Regions from separate parts of the Paenibacillus vortex V453 genome, predicted to be linked through region 2. Evidence: predicted binding sites of a transcription regulator. Region 2 holds the regulator's gene; each other region holds the start of a gene.
The links. The regulator NrdR, encoded in region 2, represses ribonucleotide reductase genes. The targets are predictions, from matches to a motif close to AACACNATATATNGTGTT.
Positions count from the first base shown of each region.

Region 1 (4,698 bases), on a different contig from region 2:
CGACCTGAACCTGATAGATGGCAACAAAGGAACCTATCAGGGCGGCTATTCCATTCTCCCTGTGTATTTGTCCAAAGGGCTGGAGTTTGATGCCGTTGTCGTGGCGGATGCGGATGCGGCACATTATGCGGAGAAAGCTTGGGATGCCAAGCTAATGTATGTGGGCTGCACCCGGGCATTGCATGAGCTGTGGCTGCTGCATGGAGAGCCGCTGCCTTCCTATGTCATGACGGAAACGTCGGAGATTACTGTCAATGGTTGGCCTGTGGAGTAATGATGTAACATCACGGATGTTAAGGTGATCGAAATTAACAGAAAAAAAGCCTCTTTGGGGTGATACATGCATGCATCATGTGCTCATCCCGACGAGGCTTTTGCTGCGCTTATCCAAGCATTTGGTAGGAGGAACCCAACTGATCGATAAATCGAATCAAAGTCCAAACGATGAGAATAGAGAAAGCGGCAAGCAGCAGGATGATCAGAGTTATTTTCTTTCGTACAGGTTTACGGTTCATTTCATATCCTCCGGTCGTGGTTGATTCTAATCATACGTTGCTTAATCTTAAACGCTTTTAGAAAGATAAAAGTTTGACTTTTTGTCAAAGCAAGCAGTTATTCATCAGTGTTATCAGATCAACAAATTATGAAGTCATTGCCTTCCACAGGCACAGTTAAATCGAATATGATATGATAGAGCGTGACGGATTTTATTGAAACCGGCTTAGGATTGCATTGATATCAGACAAGGAAGTGTAGCAATGGATTTATTCAGTATCGGGCGTGAAGGGGACCGGGATTCCCGGCTGCTGGCCGATCGCATGCGCCCTTCGTCGCTTGATGAATATATAGGACAAGAACATATTATTGGACCGGGCAAGCTGCTTAGGCGGGCCATTGAGGCGGATCAGGTTTCTTCCATATTGCTGTATGGCCCGCCGGGTTGCGGCAAAACAACCCTCGCCCATATCATATCCCAGCAAACCAAGGGACATTTCGTTCGCCTTAATGCGGTGGAGGCGTCCGTTAAGGACGTTAGGGAAGTCATTGAGCAGGCTCAGAGCAACCGCAGTCTGTATGGGACCAAAACGATACTGTTCCTGGATGAGGTTCATCGCTTTAACAGTTCCAGGCAGGATGCGCTGCTGCCCGCCGTTGAGAACGGCACGATTATATTTATCGGTGCTACGACCGAGAACCCCTTCCATTATGTGAATGGGGCCTTGATGAGCCGATCGACCTTATTCCAGCTTCAGCCGCTGACCAAGGAGCATTCCATGATTGCAATGCAGCGTGCTCTGGCAGATCAAGACAAAGGCCTCGGATTTATGGATCTCAGAGCGGAAGAGGAAGCGCTGGATCACATTGCAACCATGGCGAACGGCGATATCCGGCGCGCGCTGAATGCGCTGGAACTGGCAGCTATGACTACACCTCCGAATGCCAGCGGTACGATCCATATTACGCTGGATGTTGCGGAGGAATCGATTCGCAGGCCCATCGTGCGTGCCGATGAGTCCACACAGTATGATGTGCTGTCAGCCTTTCATAAGAGCATTCGGGGGTCCAGTGATGCGGCACTGTTCTGGTTTTTGTACGCGGTTGAAAAGCTCGGGATGGATCCGATGGTTTTCATTCGGCGTTTGATTGCCGCCAGCAGTGAGGATATCGGCTTAGCCAACCCGCAAGCGATGGTGCAGGCGGTAAGTGCGCTGGATGCGTACCGGAATAACGGTTGGCCGGAAGCGAAACTGAATATCGCCCAGGCGATTCTGTTTGCAGTGGAGAGCCCGAAATCGGACAGCGTTGTATCCGCCATCTCCCGTGCCATGTCGGCCATGGATGAGGTGAAATCAGCAGAGGTTCCGCTTCATCTGCGTGATACACATTATCAGGGAGCCGTGAAATTGGGACATATCGGCTACAAATACCCGCATGATTATCCAGGCCATTACGTGAAGCAGGATTATTTACCGAAGGAGCTCTCCCGCAGGGTGTTTTATCAGGCGACCGAGCAGGGGAACGAATCGAAGATCGCCCACAATCAGAGACTACGACGCGAAGAATAGCGGAACGGCTGAGCAACAACCGCTGCGACCGCTAATTAATTGGAGGATAAGAGTAATGAGAACAGGGAAACAACGGTTTGTCATCCTGCTGCTGTCTGTTGGTGTATTGCTCAGCGGCTGTTCGGGAAAAAGCGTCCAGGAGCAGGTCACAAATGGGCAGGCTGCGGAAGCGGCGCATGAGCATGGGCACCAGATTCAGCTGACGAACGGGGATATTCAGGAGGCGACGGCTTCCATTGACGAGCTGCCTGATTTTTTGAAGAATCAGACCAGCGAACTTCAAACGATTTATGCGCTGTCTGCACAAGTGAGTGATGTGCTGAAATATATTCCTTGCTATTGCGGGTGCGGGGAAAGTGCCGGTCATGAGAGTAACTTGAACTGTTTTATCGATGAGATTCAAGAGGATGGGACCGTGGTATGGGATGATCATGGTACCCGCTGCGGAGTGTGCCTGGACATCGCCGTAGAATCTGCAAAAATGAGCAGCGAGGGCATGAGTTTGACGGATATCCGGACTGCCATCGACGAGAAATACAGCACCGGTTATGCCAAACCGACGCCAACTCCAATGCCGCCAGCTGCAAGCTGATCGGTTACTGGAATGAAAGGAATGAAAATTCAGAAGATGCCGCTTGCGATTCATGAATCGTAGGTGGCATCTTTTTCGTTCGCCGGATTTACTTCGGCAAGCTGGCTGCTTGGGCGGTCTTCTTTCTCATTTGTCATTTTCCCTACATGACTCTCTCCTGAACCGTGATCTATATCACAGCGCCAAACTATATATAGATGTAAATTTGTTTAACGAAACTATATATAGTGTGATAGTGATCTTGATCTATCTATAAGGAGTTGACCGAATTCATGAAAGTCATGAAGAGAGACGGATGCCTGGTGAATTTTGAGATGAGCCGGATTGTGAAGGCGGTGGATAAAGCATTTATAGCGGTAGAGGGTGCTTCCCGGGAGCAAGCTGCGTTAGAGATTGGCGTTCGGGCAGCCCATATAGCGGCGGGAATGGATCAGGTGACGGTGGAGGAGATTCAGGACATCGTGGTTGAACATTTGCAGAGCAGCGGTTATACAGAGGTAGCCGCGGCCTATCAGCAATACAGGGAAATCCGTGACCTGGAGCGGGTTCGCCGGGGGGAGCTGTACAAAATCAGCAGGGATGTGATTGGGGTAGCCAATCTCGATCTGCTGCGGGAGAATGCAAATCTGAACGGGGATTCCTTCAGCGGAAAAATGAGCCGTATCGGCTCCGAATATGCCAAGTGGATGGCAAGTCATTTCGTTCTCCCGGCGGAGCTTATGAGAGCTGTCAAGGACGGTTATGTATATGTGCATGATCTGGATCAGTATGCGCTCGGAACGACGAACTGTATATTCATCCCATTCAATCGTCTTTTGGAGCGGGGCTTTAATACCGGAAACGGATCCGTCCGGCCGCCGCAGAGTATTATGACGGCAATGGCGCTGGTAGCCATTATTTTTCAATCCCAGCAAAACAGTCAGTTCGGCGGTGTTTCGGGCAGTAAAATCGATTGGGATCTGGCACCGTATGTCGGTAAATCCTTTCGCCGGCATTTTCGCAAGGGTGTGGCCTATCCGGAGGAGGCAGCACAGAGAACATCGACGGCAGGTATTCTTCCGGACACTGAATTATACATAGACAATGAGCAGCTGAAGGAAACATACCCTCGAACTTACCGATACGCCTACAATGAGACGGTGAATGAAGTGAAGCAGGCTGCGGAATCCTTGATCCATAATTTGAATACGATGAGCAGCCGGGCAGGCGGTCAGATTCCCTTCACTTCGCTGAACTACGGCATGTGTACGTCCACCGAAGGACGTCTGGTGTCCCATGCCCTGCTTGACGCCACGATGAGGGGACTTGGCGGGGGAGAGACGCCGATTTTTCCACAGCATATATTTCAGTGCAAGCAAGGGGTCAATCAAAGGGAAGGAGATCCCAATTATGACCTGTTCCTGAAAGCTGTAGAATGCTCCAGCCGCAGGCTGTACCCGAATTTTGTCAATGTGGACGCATCGTTTAACCTTGCCTACTACAGCCCGGACGATCCGGATACAATCATTGCCACCATGGGGTGCCGAACAAGGACGATTGCAGACCGTTTTGGGCGAAATCGCCTGAGTGGAAAAGGCAATTTGTCCTTCAACACCATTAATCTGGTCAGGCTTGGCATTGAGCATGGAATACTCGAAGGGAAGCGGGACTTACCGGATCTGACCCACTTCTTCAAGCAGCTGGATCATTATATGGCCATTGCGGTGGAGGGGCTGATTCATCGTTATGAGCTGCAAGCGGATCAACCGGCTAAAGCATCTGATTTTATGATGCGGGAAGGCGTGTGGGAAGGCGGCGAAGTGTTGTCACCGGAGGACAAGGTGCGGGATTTGATCAAACACGGCACCCTTGCGCTTGGATTTATCGGGCTGGCTGAATGCCTGAAGGCGTTAACCGGACAGCATCACGGGGAGGATGAGACCAGCCACCGGCTGGGGTTTGAGATCATAAGGCATATGCGGCAGTTTTGCGATGAGGCCAGTGAAAGATACAATCTGAACATCTCCTTGTTTGCAACACCGGCAGAGGGGTTATCCGGAA
Region 1 is NZ_ADHJ01000017.1:31,409-36,106, forward strand. Features, by position in the region: partial or broken gene PVOR_RS09080 (HelD family protein) at 1-274, shown strand, start outside; gene PVOR_RS32485 (hypothetical protein) at 384-515, opposite strand; gene PVOR_RS09090 (replication-associated recombination protein A) at 759-2,066, shown strand; gene PVOR_RS09095 (PCYCGC motif-containing (lipo)protein) at 2,122-2,658, shown strand; gene PVOR_RS09100 (anaerobic ribonucleoside triphosphate reductase) at 2,931-4,698, shown strand, end outside.
Region 1: the regulator NrdR is predicted to act here: its motif matches at 2,873-2,890, upstream of PVOR_RS09100 (anaerobic ribonucleoside triphosphate reductase).

Region 2 (4,698 bases):
TTCTGCGCAGTCCGACAAAGGCGGATCTGGATGACTCCGGCAGCATCTCTCCCTGGGAGGCGATGTGGCTCGGGATCGCGTTATCGCTTGATGCGTTCGGAGCTGGACTTGGCGCAGCGATGCTGGGTTTTTCGCCGCTGGGTACGGCGGCTGTGGTTGCATTGTTTAGCGGGATATTCCTCGTTATGGGCATGAGGATCGGTTTACGTTTTGCTTCCAAGGGCGGAATGCGATTTATCTCTTATTTGCCCGCTTTTTTGTTAATCGTCATGGGTATAATGAAGCTGTTATGAGGTGAAGTCATGAATATCGGTTTAACCGGAGGAATTGCAACAGGCAAAAGCACCGTGTCCTCTATGTTGGCCATGAAGGGAGCGCTTCTCGTCGATGCGGATATCATCGCCCGGGAAGTGATGCTCCCGGGTCATCCGGTGCTGGATGAAGTGACCGAACATTTTGGACAAGATATCCTGTTTGAGGACGGTACCTTGAATCGAAAAAAACTCGGAGAAATCATATTTCATAATCCCGAGCAGAGAACGGCGCTGAATGGTATCACACATCCTGCGATCCGGCAGGAAATCCGGGAACGGACGGAAGCGTACGAACGCCAGCATCCGGATCGGCTCGTGGTGGCCGATATTCCGCTGCTGCTGGAGGCGAGGGAGCAATATCCTTTTCTTGAGCAGATAGCGGTTGTCTATGTACCGCGAGAGCTGCAGCTTGAGCGTTTGATGAATCGTGATGCTCTTACCAGAGAAGCGGCAGAGGCACGTTTAAGCAGCCAGATGGATATCGAACAGAAGAAGTCGCTGGCGGATATTCTTATCGACAACAGCGGCTCACTAGTCGAGACACAGCTGCAGGTGGACAACCTGTGGCGCAGGATGGTTCAAATATGAAGTGGCTGCTTAAAAAAAGAGTGCTGCTTCTGCTGTTTGTTTCTTTTGTAGCGCTTCTGTTCCTGAGCTCCAACTGGATGACGCTCCTGTACCCGATCCATTATAAAGATGAGATCCGGAAGCATGCAGATTACTATGAGGTTGATCCATTCCTGGTGGCGTCCATCATTCGGGTGGAAACCAATTTTAAGCCGGGCAAGGAGTCCAAGAAGGGCGCGCTTGGCATTATGCAGCTGATGCCGGATACGGCCAATTGGGCGATGGAAATGGCCAAGCTGCCATCAGTGAACCTCCTGAGCGTAAAGAATGAAGTGGACGCGAATATCCAGCTGGGCACCTGGTATATCCAGAGCCTGCACAAAGAGATGGACGGCAATCCGATTGCCGCGATTGCGGCCTATAATGCCGGCCCCGGGAACGTCAAGAACTGGATCAACAAGGGTATGTGGGATGGAACCTATGAGAATGTGAAGAGTATTCCCATTGGGGAAACCAGGCATTATGTACAGCGAGTAATTTATTATTATAATCAATATACGGACGTATATAAGGGCGGTTTTTAATGAAAAAAGAGCGCTGGACAGGCTCTTACATCGAGCCGCCAACACTCCTTTTTTAAGGAAGAATCAATTATTGACCGGAGTATTGACCAGCCAATTGTTGCTCGGCCAGGGTTACAAGACGTTTTGTGATGTATCCCCCGATCGAACCGTTCTCGTAGGAAGTCATGTTACCTTGGTATCCGTCTTGTGGGATGGAGATACCAAGCTCTTGAGCTACCTCGTACTTCAATTGCTCAAGAGCAGCGTTTGCGCGAGGAACAACCAGGTTGTTGGAGTTGTTGTTGCTTTGTGCCATGTTAAGTTCACCTCCTTGAGTTGGTAAAAGTATTATGTCTCGGGTTTCGCATTTTCATAACATAAAAGACAAAAGTTTTGCTGGTAAATTTTTCTGAATGTAGTTACAGGTTAAATATGCGAAGAACAAAGGAAGTGAAGATGACTTTATGAAATGTCCATATTGCAGTTATGCCGGAACGAAAGTGCTGGATTCCAGGCCGGCCAACGAAAATAAATCCATCCGCCGCCGCAGGGAATGCGAGCAGTGCAGCAAAAGATTCACAACCTTTGAAATGGTGGAGGAAACGCCCCTGATTGTCGTTAAAAAGGATGGTAGCCGTGAAGAGTTTAGCCGGGAGAAGGTGCTTCGTGGCTTGATTCGGGCTTGCGAGAAGCGTCCGGTATCCGTCGACCAGCTGGATATGATTGTGTCGGATGTGGAGAAAGCACTGCGCAATACCGCAGCAGCCGAGGTGGAGAGCCGCCAGATCGGCGAGCTGCTGATGGAACGGTTATATCCCGTGGATGAGGTAGCTTATGTCCGCTTTGCGTCCGTGTATCGGCAGTTCAAGGATATCAATATGTTTATGAAGGAATTGAAAAGCCTGCTGTCCAAGGATACGGACGTACAGGAGCTGTAAGAGCGTCGTGGTTTTTTAGGGAGACGGTACTATACCGATGTTAGGATGGCTCCGCAGCCTCATCATGATAAGTGACATTATATAGAGAGTAAAAGAAGTACAGCTTGTCTTCATAAAATGCCAAAAAAATGTTGACAGGCCTGCTGATATTTTATATGATATAGAAGTCGCTTACGGGGCCTTAGCTCAGCTGGGAGAGCGCATCGCTGGCAGCGATGAGGTCAGGGGTTCGATCCCCCTAGGCTCCATAACTAAAAAGAACCCGCTAAACACAGGGATTTTCGAGTGTTTGGCGGGTTCTTGCTATGCTTAGATATGATTTGAGCGCGTGGTCACACGTTTGGTCACACTAAGGATTTTTTTAATGCTATTTCATCTTTTGCGAGGCAAATAGGACTCCGCTCAGACCTTTATTTTATTTTTCTCGATCACAAACAATCGCCCTGTCCTCTTTTGGAGGCAGGGTGATTTACTTTTACTCCGTTCTAAATGCTCCGATGAAAGGCGGTCAGTAAGTTGAGGATGAATTATTGAATCATGTTTAACGATTCAGAATCAAATTCTAACGAGCTACCCGTGTCGGCAGCGATTAAAACCTCCTTTTCTTTGCTCTCAAGTTGCGACCCGAAAATCATGTTGCCATACTGATGTGTGGTTTCCTTATGAATAGATGGTTAAATATGGAAATTAATGTCGAAGGTCACTCGAATGTCTGAATGCCCAGGGATTTCCTTTATTTTAGGGACTTTCGCTTTCTTCGTCAAATCATAGAACGTTCGAAGCAAGTTGCGTGGATTTACAAGAGTGCCTAACTTCGTACACACAATCAAATCATAGACTCTATAGTACGAGCCAGCGGAGCCGCAGCAAAATGCGCGGCTTATTTTAATCTCCTTCTGATAATTCCTTGTAGCGTCCCATTGTTATTTTTGCCTGCGACAGTACGTAATCCCTGACAGCTATCTTCGGAATTCGATAGCCCTTCATCTTTATCGACTTGATTTCGCCACTATTTAGCAATTCATAGGCTTTGTTCCTCGCAATGTTCGATGCTGGCAATGGTCAACTTCATCGCGCAAGGGATGGCAATCGGGATCTATGGCAAGATGACGGACCTCAGCAGATCGGCGATTCCAGCATGGAATCCGCTCTTTGGATCACCCGCAACGCAGGGCTTGATCTTCAGCAATATCTGGCTCGTGCTGGCGGTCTTACAAGTTGCCAGCTTAGGCCTCTTCTATTTCGTATTCGGCAGACGTTGCCGCGCTGAATCGTCCGAGACATGGTTAATCACGGCTTAAGCCTTCGTCAAGCGCACACTTCTACGACATGAGGTATTCTGTAAAATTCTTGGCCTTTCGCGCTTCGGCGCGATTAATGAAAGTGCGGTCAATTTAAATACCAAATATTCCTTGACAGGTATATTCCTTAATAGGTATATTCAAAATGAACAGAAAATAATATGAAAAAGGAGTGATTTGGTCTGAAGAAGTCGGCATTCTTGATTGTTGCCGTCGTCCTGTTGTTGGGAGCATTGGTCAGAAGTCCCGTGTTTGCTTTCGTATAGCGAATCCTTTGTAATCGCGCGTATGAATGGATTGGAGTTTTCACGCGACGTTAATCCAAATGCTGATTTATCCAGACTTCATCCAATCGTATTCCGATGAAGAAGGCAACACGATCCGGGCTCCGTTCAGCGGAACGTGGCCGCTCGAAGTGATCAACCACTTGATGTTAATCGAAAGCGAAGGAAAGACGAAGCTTACGCTAAGAGGCGGTCCGTTTAACGCCACTGAGGAAGAACGCGCCACCTTTGAGAGCATGCGCCCGCATGTACAGCAAGGATTCGTCGGGACATTTGGTCAACTCGATGCGTTCTTGGAACAAAACTTGAACCGTTAACTACTGTGTTGGCGATATTGGAAAAAATGGGATAAAATCTGAGCAGAACCCTATTACCTACCCAAATGAGGAGGAAAAACACGATGAGTCAACAGGCAAATAAAGCAACAACGCGAGTAGAAGGACAAGCATTAATCATTGAGCGTATTTTCGAAGCACCGCGCGAGTTGGTGTGGGATGCTTGGACAAAGCCGGAGCATGTGTCCCGCTGGTGGGGTCACGGCGGAGTACCCCTCCATGCCTGCGAGATCGATTTGCGAGTGGGTGGCACCTACCGATATGTTCAGTTGGGTCCGGATGGGACCGAGTTTCCTATCATCGGTACGTATCGCGAAATTGTGAAGCCCGAGCGACTGAACTATACGATGATTTTTGACGTGGCTCCGTATAACGAGCACGAATCCGTCATTTTCG
Region 2 is NZ_ADHJ01000043.1:52,458-57,155, reverse strand. Features, by position in the region: gene PVOR_RS23505 (MntP/YtaF family protein) at 1-293, shown strand, start outside; gene coaE (dephospho-CoA kinase) at 303-902, shown strand; gene PVOR_RS23495 (lytic transglycosylase domain-containing protein) at 899-1,465, shown strand; gene PVOR_RS23490 (alpha/beta-type small acid-soluble spore protein) at 1,533-1,760, opposite strand; gene nrdR (transcriptional regulator NrdR) at 1,909-2,382, shown strand; tRNA gene PVOR_RS23480 (tRNA-Ala) at 2,558-2,630, shown strand; gene PVOR_RS30820 (hypothetical protein) at 3,432-3,683, shown strand; gene PVOR_RS23465 (SRPBCC domain-containing protein) at 3,976-4,284, shown strand; gene PVOR_RS23460 (SRPBCC domain-containing protein) at 4,368-4,698, shown strand, end outside.

Region 3 (4,698 bases), on a different contig from region 2:
GCTGCCTGATACTGATCTTTGACGAAGGATGTGACCCCGTCGTATAATGACTGTTCTTCTGGCGAAAGGCTGAGCCCTACATTGCGGACGGACCGCTTCGTGAATTTCACTTCGCCTTCGCCGCGGCGGTTGCGGATCATGACCTTGGACAGCTCGTCCTTGAGCTGGTCCTGATTCTTGGGTCTCCGTTTATCGACAACGAAATTCGCGGCAAACTGTCCTTGGCCGCCAAGCTGGCCCGGTTTCAGCAGCGTGATGAGATTGAAGAGCTCACTCAAGTCATTCTGCACGGGCGTGGCCGTCAGCAGCAGGCAGTATTTTTTGCGCAGCTTTTGAATGAATTGATAATTGGACGTTTTCTTGTTCTTGAGTTTATGCGCTTCATCGATGATGAGCATATCGTATTCTTCGTTTAGCAGAATTTCCTGATGAGGATCGCGTTTGGCCGTATCCATGGAGGCGACAACGATATCGTTGCCCCAGGAGTAGGCTTTTTTCTGTGCGACCGCAGGTATGCCGAACTTGGAGTTCAGCTCACGGACCCATTGCAGCACAAGGGAAGCGGGAACCAGTATCAGAACTTTGGATACGAGTCCGCGCACGAGGTATTCTTTTAAAATAAGACCGGCTTCAATTGTCTTCCCAAGTCCCACCTCATCGGCCAGAATCGCTCTGCCCGACATCTCGAACAAAACGCGTCTTGCCGTATCCGTCTGGTGGGGAAGCGGGGATAAGGTGCCAAGATGCTTGAGGCATTGCAGCTCTTCGAAGCTTGTAACGAGGCGGGATTTCTCGCCTTCTACGGCAAGCTGGGCCAGTCGATAGTCACCCCAAGGTCCGCCTTTGTCCAGGCGTCCGGCGAGATCGTCAAACCAGGAACGGTCGATCTGCAAGGGAACGGGAATGCGCGGGTCGATGATCATGCCTGAATCGGCAGATGGCTGATGGTTCATGTCGATCTCCTCCTGTTGTGAAATATTCCGGGCCAGCGGTGTATATGTAGTATGGACGAAAAAAGAAGTCTTCATAACCTTGCTTGGATTTGGGAGAAGCGAAATCCCCTGAGGGTGCGCGGCTGCTGGAATTGGATATTTTCATCCTTTTTTTCATAGGGAAGAGTGAAAAAGAGAGCGAGAGGAAGAAAGCAGAAGCTTGCGAGCGGGAGCTTGGAACAGTCGGCTTAATTTTCACATTATCGGCATAGTTAACCTATATATAGTGTAGTATAATGAATAAATAGCACTATATATAGTGTATATAGTGGTTTCGGATGTTTGACCGGCTACATAACAGGTTATGTTGTTGGTGAGCGCATACACTTGGGAATCTTTTTGATTTTATAACTTATATAGGAGGTAGTTGCTCTTGACTACGATGCAGAATCAGCGGCTGGAAGGTTTAAGCGAGAAGATCTTTTTGGACCGGTATGCCTGGAAGGATGCGGACACCAACAACGCGAAGGTCGGCGATGTGGTGCTTGTTCTGACGAAGGATGATCCTAAATTTCCGACTAAGGAAGTTGGCGAAATCGTGAAGCGCGAAGGCCGCAAGGTCACGGTGAAGACACGGAAGGGCGAGCTTGTGGAATCGGATGTGGAGAAGCTGACGTTAACCATCGAGAAAACGCCGGAAGAAATGTGGGATCGACTCGCAGCTGCTATGTCATCGGTGGAAGCAACGCCGGAACTGCAGGAGGAGTGGCGCGGGAAATTCCGCGAGATTCTGGATGATTGGAAGCTGGTGCCGGGCGGTCGGATTGCGGCTGGTGCGGGTGCAAGCGATGAATTGACGCTGTTCAACTGTTACGTGATTCCTTCGCCGAAGGACAGTCGGGGCGGGATTATGGAAACTCTGTCCGAAATGACCGAGATTATGGCGCGCGGCGGCGGTGTCGGCATCAATTTGTCCTCCCTGCGTCCTCGGCGGGCGATTGTGAGAGGTGTGAACGGTTCCTCCAGCGGTGCGGTATCGTGGGGCGGATTGTTCAGTTATACGACAGGCCTGATCGAGCAGGGCGGAAGCCGCCGGGGCGCGCTCATGCTAATGATTAACGATTGGCACCCGGACGTGGAGGATTTCATTACGGTGAAGCAGACGATGGGACAAGTTACAAATGCAAACCTGTCAGTATGCGTCAGCAATGATTTCATGAAAGCCGTGAAGGAGGATCTGGACTGGGAGCTCGTGTTCCCGGATACCACCGATCCCGATTATGATGAGTTGTGGGACGGTGACCTGGAGAAATGGAAGAATGCCGGACATAGCGTTATTCCATATAAAACGGTAAGGGCACGCGAGGTATGGCATACGATTATCGAATCTGCATGGAAATCCGCGGAGCCGGGTGTTGTCTTCATGGAATACTACAACCAGATGTCCAACAGCTGGTATTTCAACCCGATTATCTGCACGAATCCTTGCGGTGAGCAGGGACTTCCTGGCTGGGGCGTATGCAACCTGTCGGCGATGAACCTGTCGAAGTTCTATGATGAAGCGAATCATGACGTCGCTTGGGAAGAGCTGGCTACCACGACGCGTTACTCCGTGCGCTTCCTGGATAATGTCATTGACCGGACGCCGTACCATTTTGAAGAGAATGAATTGAACCAGAAAAAAGAGCGCCGCGTGGGCCTTGGAACGATGGGTCTGGCCGAGCTGATGATCAAGCTGAATATCCGTTACGGCAGCCCGGAATCACTGGAATTCCTGGATAAGCTGTACGGCTTCATCGCACGCGAGGCGTATCTGGCTTCCGCCGATATTGCCGAAGAGAAGGGTTCGTTCCAGGCATTCGATGCCGAGCTGTACCTGCAAAGCGGCTTCATGAAAAATATGGCTGAAGTGTATCCAGAAGTGGCGGATGCGGTGCGTGAAAAGGGCGCGCGCAACGTGACCGTGATTACCCAAGCGCCGACGGGCAGCACGGGTACGATGGTTGGAACGTCGACGGGCATCGAGCCGTACTTTGCCTTCAAATACTTCCGTCAAAGCCGTCTTGGCTTCGACGAGCAGTTCGTGCCGATTGCTCAAGATTGGCTGGACAGCCATCCGGGCGAGGAGCTGCCGGATTATTACGTCACGGCGATGACACTCTCCGCCGAGGACCATATCCGCGTGCAGGCGGCGATTCAGCGCTGGGTGGACAGCTCCATCTCGAAGACGGCCAACTGTCCGGCTGACTTCACGGTTGAAGATACGAAGCGCCTGTATGAGCTGGCATTCGATCTGGGATGCAAAGGCGTAACGATCTACCGTGACGGCAGCCGCGATGTGCAGGTGCTGCAGACGGAGAAAAAAGAAGATAAAGCAGCCGAAGCAGTGACCGCCCCTTCGGCGGAAACGGCCTTGGAGCAAAGCGCGGCAGGGCAAGCGGCAGAGGATGCGGCGAGCGTGGAGCAAGCGGGTGCAAGCGTAGCAGTGACAGCATCCGCAAGCAAGAGCGGGCTGGATAAACAATACAAGAAGCGCCCGCAAGTCCTGCGCGGAGCTACCTATAAGATGAATACGCCGTTTGGCATGGCGTACATTACGATCAATGATCTGGATGGCATTCCCAGCGAAATCTTCCTGAATGTCGGCAAGGCCGGCTCAGATGTATTCGCGATGGCGGAAGCCTTGGGCCGGGTCTGCTCCCTGTTCCTCCGGTACGGGGACCACGGCAATAAGGTGGAGCTGCTGATCAAGCACCTCAAGGGCATCGGCGGCACCGGCGCGATCGGCTTCGGTGCGAACCGCGTGGAATCCATTGCCGACGCCGTAGCGAAGGCGCTGGAAACGCACGTGGCGAACAACGCGGAGGCGGATCATGACCATGATCCGGCACCGGTTGCAGCCACGATGGCGCCTGCTGATGCAGGCGAGGCTGGTGCACCGGCAGCCGCAGGGTATGGCGGCCACAGCTCGCACGCAGGCGGCGGCTCCATGTCGCTGGATCTGTGCCCATCCTGCGGCGGGGCATCCCTGATTAACATTGAGGGATGCAAGACGTGCGGTAACTGCGGGTACAGTAAGTGTTCTTGAGGGATTGCCAAGACTTAAAATCATTTTGAAGACTACGGTAGAATAGAATCTGCACCCGAATCGAATATTCAAAAGCTGGAAGCACCAGTTCCTCTGCCATGCAGATGGAATTGGTGTTTTTTGCAATAGATTAACCGTACCATTAACACCCAACATTTATTATTCGGAAAATTTAATATATATGCATAAAATCTTTATTTTGATATAATAGTTAAAATATTACTTATGATATGACCATTACATAATTTCTCTACTGACGTTCTAAATCAAGAAGGAAAGAAGGGAGGTGAATGAATGAAGAAAGTAGTATTGATCTTGTTAATAGCATGTTTCTCTTTCTCTACTAGCGCATTTGCTGCGTATACTGCAACATCGCATGATTTGACAGTTTACCAACCAGCTCAACATAAATTAAGTGTTGGCCTATGGAGTTCTACGAATGAAACCGTTGAGCTAACGCTATATTCCAAAGGACCAGCCGGTCAACTTAGTACAGTCTTCACGACAACCGTGAATATCGGGCCAACCTCACCAAGTCCTGTCGAGTATTCAGTAGGGTATCTTAGTCCCGGAACTTATGTACTCAAAGGACAGTTCCAAGGGTCTTATGGTAGTCTGGGACCTGTTAGTTTAAACCAAGTCTATTAATAATAAATTCATAGAGATCCAAACGGCCAA
Region 3 is NZ_ADHJ01000039.1:78,350-83,047, reverse strand. Features, by position in the region: gene PVOR_RS21755 (DEAD/DEAH box helicase) at 1-953, opposite strand, end outside; gene PVOR_RS21750 (adenosylcobalamin-dependent ribonucleoside-diphosphate reductase) at 1,375-4,020, shown strand.
Region 3: the regulator NrdR is predicted to act here: its motif matches at 1,239-1,256, upstream of PVOR_RS21750 (adenosylcobalamin-dependent ribonucleoside-diphosphate reductase).